One region of the Bacillus sp. UNCCL81 genome, then DNA from elsewhere that is predicted to be linked to it. Evidence: predicted binding sites of a transcription regulator. Region 1 holds the regulator's gene; the other holds the start of a gene.

What was found. The regulator NrdR, encoded in region 1, represses ribonucleotide reductase genes. The targets are predictions, from matches to a motif close to AACACNATATATNGTGTT.
Region 2: nrdI (class Ib ribonucleoside-diphosphate reductase assembly flavoprotein NrdI) is a predicted target of NrdR. The motif match lies at 4,482-4,499, and genes of this name have one in related genera.

The regions. Positions count from the first base shown of each region.
Region 1 covers NZ_FOMF01000007.1:16,022-22,526, forward strand. The annotation lists gene ytxC (sporulation protein YtxC) at 1-593, opposite strand, end outside; gene dnaI (primosomal protein DnaI) at 705-1,640, opposite strand; gene BM319_RS15760 (replication initiation and membrane attachment family protein) at 1,655-3,085, opposite strand; gene nrdR (transcriptional regulator NrdR) at 3,122-3,592, opposite strand; gene speD (adenosylmethionine decarboxylase) at 4,427-4,813, opposite strand; gene BM319_RS15775 (glyceraldehyde-3-phosphate dehydrogenase) at 5,302-6,321, opposite strand; gene coaE (dephospho-CoA kinase) at 6,414-6,505, opposite strand, start outside.
Region 2 covers NZ_FOMF01000003.1:267,978-274,482, forward strand. The annotation lists gene BM319_RS07075 (efflux RND transporter permease subunit) at 1-2,723, opposite strand, end outside; gene BM319_RS25010 (DUF6254 family protein) at 2,940-3,050, shown strand; gene BM319_RS07080 (YkvS family protein) at 3,265-3,450, opposite strand; gene BM319_RS07085 (spore germination protein GerW family protein) at 3,626-3,934, shown strand; gene ykzS (protein YkzS) at 4,027-4,221, shown strand; gene nrdI (class Ib ribonucleoside-diphosphate reductase assembly flavoprotein NrdI) at 4,580-4,939, shown strand; gene nrdE (class 1b ribonucleoside-diphosphate reductase subunit alpha) at 4,926-6,505, shown strand, end outside.

The DNA of each region.
Region 1 (6,505 bases):
ACGCTAAATTTCCCGTCAAAAACTATATGCACATGTGGAATAAGCGCATCCGTTTTAAGTACCTGCTGTCTTAAACTCTCAATAAGATTCTGGTATTCGTTTTCTAATTTGTACTCATCTATTGCAATTTCACAAACATAAGCTAACTGCTTGTAATATTCCTTCAAACGAAAAGTAATAAATGAATCGAAGCTAAAATTTACTCCATCTTTTAAATACTCAGAAAGTGCATAAGAAACTAGATTCTTACTTCTACGAATTTTTTTCTGGTTTGGTATGCTTCTTCTAGTTCCTCTTAATAATGATTGTGCAATAGGTATGATTTGATTTTGCTCGTCTTCCTCATAGAAAAAAGATGTATGTAAAATGGATTGAATCCACTTATCTTCTTTTTGAAGTAAAATAAATTGTACTAGTGTCGGAACTAAAATACTTTTTATTAAATCTTCAGTGTTTTGAGGAAATGTGATTAAAATTGTATTGATTTTGTGTCTTCGTAAAATGTATGGTCTCGATTGCTTTTTTAAACGTTTTTGTAATCGTTCGTAGACATAAGCTGCGTCAATGGGTTCATTGAAAAAAATTTCAATCACCCTGTTCCCCCCTTTCTAGCACCACCTAGTCCTATATATATTAAAGAAATAATTAAAAAATGACGCAAAATCACTTAGTAATTTGTGATTTTACGCCATTTTTTGATTTTTTTATGAATGTCTTAAATTTGAACCAGAAATTTTAACTGGTTTGGCTAAAAACTTAACACGATCTACAATACGTGCTGCTTTAACCCTTTCTTCTTCTCCACGTTGAGAATATGTTAAGTGATGCTCTAATTGATTTAAATCAGCATTCGATGTAAAGAAGGTAGGCAATTTTTCTAGCATGCGGTATTGAAGTATTGTGCCTAATATTTCATCTCTTGCCCAACTAGACATTTGCTCTGCACCAATATCATCTAACATAAGAACTTCCACTTTTTTTACAGCTTCAATTTTCTCCTCTAATGTGCCATCACTAATAGAGCTTTTTAGTTCGCGTAAAAATTCTGGTAAATAAACGAGCATTGAAGTTATTTCTTCCTCTGCTAGTTCATTTGCTATAGCCCCAAGAATATACGTTTTTCCAACCCCAAATGGACCATGTAAATATAAACCTTGAGCCATTTTTCCTTTTTCATAGTTCATAATAAACTGTCTAGCAGCAGAAATTGCTTCAAAACGGCCAGGGTCTTCTAAAGACAAGTTTGACATAGATGCTTGAAGAACATCCTTTGGTAAGTACATGCATTTTATCAATGACTCATGTTTTTTGCGTTTATCATGTTTGACACCATTTGGACAACGATCATATTGAACATCAATACGTTTTCCTTGAATAATCAAATGAGGATGATAACCATGCACCATATTTTTACACTCATTAAAAGATGGGCAATCTTCACAATTTACACTTTGTCCAATATACTCATATAGCTTAACTAAGCTACTATCAATCATTTGATCCGTAATTTCATTTTTATGCTCAGCTAAAAATGAAATGATTTTTGGGTGACTACGGACTTCTTGTCGCATTTTTTGAAATGTGTCCTGGAATTGTTTATTTTTCATTAATGCACTAAATGCGTTTTGAATAGGTTCCATTAGCGTCCTCCCATTTAACGTTTCTTTTTATTTTTAAACATTTCTAGTTCTTTTTCTAATCGTTTTCGTTCTTCATCTATCGAAGAATCGTTTTGGTTATTGATTGTTGCCGGTGCAGTCTGTGATTCATTCGACTCACTCGATTGAAGCCAGTCAGGTACAATCTCAGTTCGAATTGTTTTATTTCGTCTATTACTTGAGCGAGTTTTTGCAGCAGTTGCACTTTGTTTAGTTTCTTCAAACTCTTTACGGGCAAGATCCATAGCTTGTTTAACTGTTGTTACACCTTTTCTCGCCCAATGACTTGCTATCTTAATTACGTAATTTCTAGAAAGTTTTTTATCTAAACGGATCATTACATAGTCAATTAACACATTTGCGACCCCAGGTAGAAGCTTTTGATCGATCATAATCTCTTCGATAATTTTCAAATCAGCTTCACTTGGTTCAGCTCCACCCGATATCTCCTTAAGGTACTGGCGAGGAGAAATTGTTTCGAAACAATGAATTAATTTTTCTTCTTGAGTTGATGGCTGCTCATTGATCATTTGTCTATGCTGAATCGGTTGAACCTTTTCCACAATAGTAGGCAGCGCTTCATGATGTTGGAATTGATACCAGTCTCTTGCTTCAAGTCGAAGCGTCTCAATATTGATTTTATTATCTTCATTTAATGAGCGCATAACAATCGTTTTCATTTGAATTGGATTTATTCCATATAAAAATGCAAGTTTTAAAATTGTTTCTTTTACTTCTGTAGTAAATGCTCTTTTTGGAACAAATGAATCTGAAAGTCCATCTAAAAATAGAGCATAGTCAAACTCTTCCATTTTGACAGATATTTTAATTGGCTGATTGTCTTGTAAAATTCTACGATCATTTGCCGTAGAAAGATCGTTACTTTGCTGAATTTCATTTAATTGCTCAACTGTAATTGCCTGGAATACCGAATCAAATGAACGTGAAATCTCACGAAACCCTTCTTTCGAAAATGCCTGTCTACTAAAAAAGGTTTTGGTTCGTTGATATTGTGTTTTTCCAATTGTTTTAAACAGAAAAATATTTAGGATAGGGTCTTCGAAAAAAGAATGAGGATCTAGCGGAGATTGAAGCTCATACAGAAGCTTTTTTGTACTATTTTCAAATCCTTCATAAACTTTAAGTAAGCCGATTCCTTCAAGGATTAATCTTTGTTCATAAATTGATTTTAAATTACTTTTCATTCCAAGCATTAAAGAATGATGTGTTAAAGTATTAGGATTAAGGTCCGTTTGTTCACATTCACTCCAAAGCGTCATATATAAACTTAAAGCTTGACTACCAATTATTGGTTGATACAACATCGTCAATACTTGCCTATGAAAATTATGTAAATACCCAGCTGCCATTACAGTATAAGGATCCGCAGGTAGAACATCCATCCAGTGTTGCTTATCAATAGACATTCAAACATTCCTTTCTTGTATCAAAAGAGCGAAGTATTATTCGTCTTTACCTCGCTCTTTGTTAATTAAATCTTTTAATTCATCAATGAATACATTAATATCTTTAAATTGACGATAAACTGATGCAAATCGTACGTATGCAACTTCATCTACTTTAGATAAATGCTCCATGACCATTTCACCTAGAACTTCACTCGGAACTTCTGATGTGCCACTATTTTTCAGTTCTTTTTCAATGCTATGAATAATATCTTCTAGCTGAGATAAAGAGACAGGGCGTTTTTCACACGCTTTGATCAGACCCCTTAACATCTTATCTTTACTAAATTCTTCACGAGCTCCCTCTTTTTTTACAACTAAAATAGGATTATCTTCAACTCGCTCGAAAGTTGTAAAACGATGCTGACATTCTTCACATTCACGTCTTCTTCTAATTGAACGACCTTCATCTACTGGTCTACTATCAAGTACTCTTGTCCCATTAAAGTTACACGTTGGACATCTCATCGTTATAGTTCAACTCCAAACACTTAATTGTTTAAACGTATTATTATAACTCTATACTATAACAAATTCAAAATAAACTAAAGTTTATTTCATGCTGTCGAAAAAAGAAGTTGTCAATTAAATAAGAATGCCTTGTTGATTTTCACTACGAGATGCTCGCTTTCCATGGGGCATGAGCTGAGCCTCCTCGTTCCTGCGGGGTCTCACCCTTCCTGCATCTCCCATAGGAGTCGAACATCCCTTCGTTCCAATCAACTCTTCAAATATAAAAATTAATCTTTAGATCATTAGAATAATGATCATTTTAAATAATTGTCTTTTATTGACTAAAAAATGTACCCAAAATTCAAATTCTACTTATACAAATTTATAAAATATGGTAAACCCCTTTATGACATTGCTCTTTAGCTGAAATAATTTTTTCTTAGCGAAATCATTATTAAGTCAATTAAAAACATAAAAAACATTTTTTAATCAACGAGTTTCAGAGCCTCTTGTAAAAACTTAAACTTAATGTTCATACTTTTCATATTGACTCTAATATATTTCAACACTCTTGATAAATTAAAGTTTTTTCAACGAGTTGGAAATTATCAATAAAAAATTAATATTATGTTGATGTTAAACAATTTTAATAATAAGCCGTTCAAAACTTCTTTATTTTAATTTAATGAAAATATTTTTTTACTATGTAAAGATTATTGAAAACAAGTTTGTTTAGATAATCTGATTTTAGCTCCAAAATTTAGCCTAAATGCAGCATTATACCAAACTCTTTAAATCAATTTAACAAAACAAAAAAGAGAGATGAAAAATCACCTCTCTCAATTCTTTTTAGTTACCATTTACAATTTTTACATTATCAACTTGAATGGGACCCATTCCTCTTGGTAACTCAACGTTTTCGCGAGTATCAGCTTCTAAAGCTTCAGCGATAAAGTTTGCAGCTACATTCGGATCAATTCTATCACCGCAAGTGTAAACATCAATACTTGCATAACCATGCTCAGGAAAACTGTGAATAGTTAAGTGTGATTCTGAAATGATTACGACACCACTAACGCCATGAGGAGCGAACTTGTGAAAAGCAACTTCACGAACTTCTGCACCAGAGCGTAACGCAGCATCAACAAAAGTTTCCTCAATAAATTTCATATCATTTAATTTTTCTGTATTACAACCCCATAATTCTGAAATGACGTGACGACCCATAGTATCCATATTCATTTCCCCCTTAAAATAATTTGTCATGACTTCTATTGCGAAAGTATGATCAACTACCACGGGGGAAAGTTAGTCCAAAGAGGTCCTAACCCTTTAAGTAATTAGTTATACTTTTAGAAGTTCACGAAAGTTAGTATACTTTTTTTAAATTTGAATTGCAAGATAAATTTTATTTTTTTGTTATTTACTGAATTAATTGTGAAGAAAATAAGTCTAAAAGTGCGATAAATGCATGTATAGCAGGGAAACGAAGGGTACATGCTTTTTAGGGGATCGATCGTTATTTGGTATTGTAAATCAAGACTTCTTAGGTGAAAATCAACGTTCCTCATGTAATAGATATTAAGTCATAGATCCCTCTTTTATTTAGTCATAAATTCACATTTCTTCTTAATATGTTATATAACTTCAAAAAGACTAACCAGATAAACTAGTTAGCCTTTTGTATTCGTTTACAATTTTTTATAAGTACAAGATTTTAATGATTAAACAGTTTCAAGCTTTTTTATTTTAGAAGCAACGATTGACACTAAGTCAACTACACGTCTTGAGTAGCCCCACTCATTATCATACCAAGCTAATACTTTAACTTTTGTACCATCAATTACCATTGTTGAAAGAGAATCGATAATTGCAGAGTGTGTATTAGTATTAAAATCAATTGATACTAATGGTTCGTTACAATATTCGATAATTCCGTGCATTGATCCTTTAGAAGCAGTTTCAAATACTTCATTAATTTCTTCAACAGTTACTTCTCTCTTTAAGTCAACAACTAAGTCAACAAGTGATACGTTTGGAGTAGGAACACGTAAAGCCATACCATGTAACTTGCCATTTAAATGTGGAAGTACTTTAGATAATGCTTTTGCTGCACCTGTAGTTGTTGGAATAATTGATTGACTGCAAGCACGTGCACGACGTAAATCTTTATGTGGATTATCAATATTTTTTTGATCATTTGTAAATGAATGAACAGTTGTCATTAATCCATTAACAATACCAAATTGCTCATCTAATACTTTTACAACTGGCGCTAAACAGTTTGTTGTACAAGATGCGTTTGAAATAATATGATGATTTTCTAGGTCTAATTTATCATCATTTACACCAATTACTACTGTGATATCTTCATTTTTACCAGGTGCTGTTAAAATTACTTTTTGAGCTCCAGCAGTGATGTGCATTTTTGCTTTTTCAGCATCATTAAATTTTCCTGTTGCTTCAATTACTATATCAACATTAAGCTCGTTCCATGGAAGTAACTCAGGATTTCTTTCACTAATTAATTCCACACGCTTACCATCAACGATTAAATGATCTGCATTTGCAATTACTTCACCATCAAACTTGCCATGAACTGTATCATATTTAATTAAGTGCGCTAAAGTTTCAGAAGGATAACTTGCATTAATTGCAACGATATTATAATCTCCATTTTTAATTGCTTGACGGAAAACCATGCGTCCAATTCGACCAAATCCATTTATTGCTACATTTACCATAAGTAAACCCCCAATTAAGTTATACTGTTTATTATCTCCCTGCAATTAGTATAACACATAACTTGGATTTTGGTTAAACTATTTACATTATTTTATGAAATAATTTTATTTAATAGGTCTTTAACTTGTATTTTTGTATCCTCAAAGTCACCATTGTTATTTATTACGTAGTCAGCACGTGCTG
Region 2 (6,505 bases), on a different contig from region 1:
AGTAAACCAATCATTACACTAATTGAAAGCGGTTCGCCTGCTAGGAATAGTGCAACGAATGAACCGATTGGTACAAATACCAATGCTGATAAAATAATAAATGGAATTCGAGCTTTTCCAAAAGTAATTAACATCGTTAAATAAACTAATCCGATTGCAACTCCCATCGCAACACCTAAGTCTTTAAATGTTTGTGTAGTATCATCACTACCGCCGCCACCTTTTAAAGTTACATCAGATGGTAAGTCTACATCTTTTTTCACATCATTGATTACTTCATTTGTTACTTTTGCAATGTCTTTTCCTTTTATTTGAGCAGAAACCTTCGCAAATACTTTGCCATCTAATTTTTGAATGGCAGAATATGTTTCAACGGCTTTAACTTCGGCTACATCTGATAATTTAATTGGTCGTAATTTACCAAGCAATTTAATATTTTTAATATCCTCTACGGATTGGAGTTCTTTATTATAAGTTAATTGCACATTTTGGTCTTTACCATCGATTTTTAATGTTCCCATATTGACAGGATTTGTTTGGTCTGCAACTAAACCTAAGATCATGCCAGCGGATAGACCGTTTTCAGATACTTTTTTCTCATCAACTGAAACAATAACTTGTTTTTGTTTTTCAGAGAAATTATTCGTAACATATTTTAAGTGATCATTCTTTTTCATATAATCTTCAACTTTTTTTGCACTTTCTTGAAGTGCAACTAAGTTATTAGAATATAAATTGATGTCAACATTATTATTTGATGGTGGACCACCAGAAGAGTTTTCTTGTAATCCTACTTTAGCACCTTGAACTTCTGAAGCTGCTACTTTCTCCATTTTACTTTTTGTATCTTTAATAAATTGATCAACATCTGCACTTTGTTTTAAATTAATAAAATAACTAGCTTTATTCTCAGTTTTTAGGCCAGTCATAAAGTCACGGCTACCAACACCAGTAGAAACTTCTTTCACTTGTTTCATATTTAAGAACATCTTTTCCATTTTTAATGAAACTTCATTTGTTTTTTCTAATGATGTAGAGGATGGCAGTTCTAATGAAGCAATGATTGATCGTGAAGATTCATTTGGAATAAATGTAAAACCAAGTCTACCTACTAAAGAGAAAGAACCTGCAAGTAATACAACAGCTAGTATAATGATAATCCATTTGCGATTTAATGATTTTTCAATCACTTTACCATACCAAACTTGAATTTTTTCTTCTTTTTCTTCAGGTGGTACTTTTTTAAATGCATAGCGACCTAAAATTGGAACGATCGTAATCGAAACTAACAATGAAGCAAGTAAAGAAAAAACAATTGTTAAAGCAAATGGTAGGAATATTTTACTAGTAAATCCACCTACAACACCTAAAGGTAAGAAAACGACAATTGTAGTAATAGTAGAAGATGTGACTGCTTTTAATATTTCTTTTGTTGAAGATAAAATTAAATTATTTGAAATGCCTTCTTTTGATTTACGTATTCTTCGGAAAATATTTTCAATTACAACGATACTATCGTCCACTACGCGCCCTACTGCAACTGCCATACCACCTAGGGTCATAATATTTAATGTTATATCTAATTTAAGCAAGAAAATCGATGTAATTAATAATGATAAAGGTATCGATATAATAGCAATAAATGTAGCTCTGAAATTACGTAAGAAAATCAATACTGCTAAAGAGGCGAATAATGCGCCTAATAAACCTTCTTTAATTAAAGATTCAACGGATGACTTTACGCCTTCAGCAGAACTATAACCCACTTTATATGAAATTTCATTTTTGTACTTATCTAATACGTTAATTACTTTGTCAGCTACTTCAACTGTATTTGCATCTTGCTTCTTCGTTATTGCCATTGAAATAGCATCATTTTCGTTATAACGAATTAATTCATCTTTCGAATCTACTGATTCAATTTTAGCGATTTCTCCTAATGAAACTTTCGGAGTTTGAGCATTTTGATTTTGCGCGGTAGAAGTAAAAGATGCAGGCTGTAATTCTAAATCCTTTAGTTTTTGCAGTGTATCTAATTTTTCTTCGACCCGAATTGGAATTTTAATATCGCCATCAGTTATTTTTCCAGCAGGGAAGGATAGGAATTTTGCATTAATTTGATCTTTTATACTTGATAAAGAAAGCCCAAAATTTGCAACTTTTTGCTTATCAACTTCGATTAATAGGGAAGTAGTTTTTCCTCCACCTATCGAAACGCTGTTTACACCTTCAATTTTATTTAAAGCTGGTACGATTTCGTCATTTAAAGTTTTTTCGATATTTGAACCATCTTTTGAAAACATAGAGAGATAATAAATAGGGAATGATCCAAACGAAAAACGGTCTACCTTTGTTGTTACATTTTCAGGTAATCCAGCATCCTTTAATGTTGTATTTATTTGTTGTTCAACCTTATCCATATCCGTATTAAATGGAAATTCTAAATTAATAACAGAAACGCTTTCGAAAGAAGAACTTGAAAGTGTCTTTATACCTTCGATTGATTTAAATGAATTTTCAAGTTTTGTTGTAATCTGCTCATTTATATCATCTGGTGCTGTACCAGGATAAACAACTTGAACAGAGATTGCTGGAAATTCGATATTTGGAAGCTCTTCAACTTTTAATTTTGAATAAGAATATAATCCTCCAAATATTAATAAAAACGAAATAATAAATATTGCTACAGAGTTTTTTAAACTAAATTTAGTTAAAAAGTTCATTAACTACCTTCCTTTCTATAGATCGTGATAAAGTGATAAATATGTATAGTGTGAATTTTCAATCTTTTGATGGCGTTTTTTCTCTCATTCAAGATAAAGCTCTTAAAATTTTATACGATTTTCTTCCTCAATCCTTCTAAAAATAATTAACATAGATTTTCATTTTTTGTGAAATGATAAGATGGCAAGAAATGATTAATTTTAGGAGGTATGAAAATGACAAAATCAAAAAAAGAAAAGGAACGATTTTGGAATGAAAGAAAGTCGAACCATCAGCCACATGATAAAGTAAAATCGTTTAAAGAATTGGACAAAGAAACAAAATAGCCATCTCCTTTACTAAAGAGTGAATGGTACAAGATTTTTTTCGTAAAGATCACTTATCACATTTTCATTTGTAATCATAAAAAAAAGTCCCGTGATATACACGGGACCTGAGACTGATTTGGTAAAAAATTCTAATGAAATTTTAATAGAATCGAAATCTATGTAGTTCGAACCTTTTAAAATATGAATATAAGCAGAATCTACTATTTTTAAACTATTCTGCTGTTCTTACTATTTTATAATTTTTATGGTTTACGACTGTTAGCGGTTCCATTTCTAAATCTCTGAAGTTTTCCATTATGGATATGTCAACAATGACAGAATTTTTATTAACTTTTTGTACTCTACCTTTCAACCCCTGTTTAAACTCAATGATATTTCCTGCTTCTGCAATTTTCATGAGCGTATCTCCTAACAAAGTTTTGACTTGACACCTTCTATAATGCATGAAAACGGTTTAAAGGTAAAGAGAAAATTTAAATTTTTTTACAATTTTGTCTTTTTTCATAAGAAATTATGTTTAAAAACCTTTTGAAAGGCAAAAATGGTTGTAGCACTTTCAGGAGGTTAGTTTGTTGAAAGAATGGTTTGATGAGTTTGAAGTAGAAATTTCAAATGAAATTAAAAATTTGGTTAGTAGTAATACGCTTATAGGTGATCCGATTTTATTTTTTGAAAACATTATTTTAGTACCATTTTTTGAAATGATTTTAGCGCTAGGCGAAGCTCATTCATCATACGAGTTTGCGAGTATTGGAACAGGAATAGAAGTAATTCCTAAAGCATTTTTAGTTTTAAAAGATGGAAAAAGTGAAGTAATTTTAGTAAATAATAAAAATATGAATTTAGCTGTTACAGAAAAAATTCTTGATTTAACGATTTAGTTTCCATTAAGTACATTCTTTGTTAATGTTAGGATTGAAGTTTATTTCTTGTAGCAATCAAAAAAACGATCAAAATAATAAAGGGTGATTATATGGAACAAAATGAATTTATCAATTTGATTGATCAGTTAGTTAAAGGTGAGATTTCAGAAATTAGCGTTACAAAAGATGATTTTTTAGCATTTAGACAAATAATCGTTAATCGAGATGACTTTAAGCACTTCCGTGGAATCGCTCAGCATGGAGGCCATGTAATTTATACTTACTTAGAAGAAGCGAGAAGTTAACTGTATTTATTAAAATCTAAAGTCAAAATAATATTATTTTAATCGTGTACTCATTAAAAGTTTGCGAAAAAAAAAAGTTTTTTTAGCTTTTTTTCTTATTTCGCAAGGTGTTAATGAGTACTTTTTTTGTGAAAATGTTATGACCTCATTTGACAAAAAAATCGTTTTACACTTTATTGCACTCTTCTCCATAATTTGTTAAATTTCATATATTGTTTTATTTCGAGACATATTGTCGAAATGTTTATTTTTTAAATTCAGTACCTATATGTTGTGTTTGTTCTAAAAAGGTAATACAATATGTAGGTATATAATATAAGTATTTTCAATATTCTTACATATTAACGAGGGTGATAATATGGTGATAGTTTACAGTTCAATGACTGGCAATGTTAAGCGATTTGTCAATAAAGTTAGAATGCCGTCAATCCAAATAAAAGATGGACTAAAAATTGAAGTACCGTATATTCTCGTAACCTATACTACAGGATTTGGTAACGTACCTGAAAACGTAAGTACTTTTTTGAAGAGTAATTCGAAGTATTTAAAAGCAGTCAGTGCAAGTGGTAATAAAAACTGGGGAGATTCTTTTGCAGCAAGTGCAGATAAAATAGCATCAGACTATCAAGTTCCAGTGTTATCAAAGTTTGAACTGTCAGGGACAAGTCGAGATGTACAATATTTTATTGAGGGAGTGGAAAAGCTTGAGACATATTGAGCTGAATAATGAATTGACGATTAAAAAAGATGGTTTTTTTGATCTCGCAAAAGATAAAGAAGCGCTTCTTTGTTTCTTAAAAGAAGTTGAAGATAAAAAGATTCAGTTTTCTTCTTTAAAAGAACGCTTAAACTATATGATTCAAGAAAACTACTATTATAATGTTGAGATGGATTACTCCTTTGATGAAATAGAAAAATTATATGAGTTAGTATACAATGCAGGTTTCACTTTTCAATCATATATGGCCGCATCAAAGTTCTTTAAAGATTACGCATTAAAAACAAATGATGGAAAGAATTACTTAGAAGGTTATGAAGATCGAATTGCGATCGTTGCACTATATTTAGGAAGAGGCAATATTGAAAAAGCATTGAAATTAGCAAAAATGATGATTCAACAAAACTATCAGCCTGCTACTCCAACTTTCTTAAATGCTGGAAGAAGTAGAAGAGGCGAATTGGTGTCATGTTTCTTATTAGAAATGGACGATAGTTTAAATTCAATAGGATTTCAAATTAATACAGCAATGCAATTGTCAAAAATCGGCGGTGGTGTTGCACTAAATCTATCAAAACTTAGAGCACGTGGAGAGCAAATTAAAGAAATTGATAACGCTGCAAGTGGTGTTGTTCCTGTTATGAAGCTATTAGAAGATTCATTTTCATATGCTAACCAGCTTGGACAACGTAAAGGTGCTGGTGCATCATATTTAAATATTTTCCACTGGGACGTAGTTGAATTTCTTGATACAAAAAAAATCAATGCCGATGAGAAGAGTAGAATTCAATCACTATCAATCGGTTTAATTGTTCCAAATAAATTCTTTGAACTAGCAGAAAAAAATGAACCATTCTATGTATTCGCACCATATACAGTGTATAAAGAATATGGAATTCATTTAGATGATTTTGATATAGATGAAAGATATGAAGAATTATTAAATAATGAGCGAGTTAAAAAGAAAAAACTAGATTTAAGTGCACGTGATCTTTTAGTAAAAATTGCTGCGATTCAGTTAGAATCTGGTTATCCATATTTAATGTATAAAAGTAATGCTAATAAGCAACATGCATTAAAGGATATTGGCGAAATTAAAATGTCTAATTTGTGTACAGAAATTTTTCAACTACAAGAAACATCAGTCATCAATAACTATGGTGAAGAAGATCAAATCAAACGTGATGTCAATTGTAATTTAGGATCATTAAATATCGTAAACGTAATGGAAAATAAAGCGATCAGAGAATCTGTACATGTTGGAATTGAGGCATTAACAGCTGTAACAGATATGACGGAAATAGAGAATGCACCTACAGTGAAAAAGGCAAATGAAGAACTTCATTCGGTTGGTCTAGGTGCAATGAATTTGCATGGATTTTTAGCGAAAAATGGAATTTCATATGAAAGTGTTGAGGCTAAAGATTTTGCGAATACATTCTTTATGATGGTAAACTTTTATTCTATTGAAAAAAGTATGCTAATCGCTAAAGAAACTGGTAAAACATTTAAGGATTTTGAAAAGAGTGAATATGCTAAAGGTACTTATTTTGAAAAGTATACTTC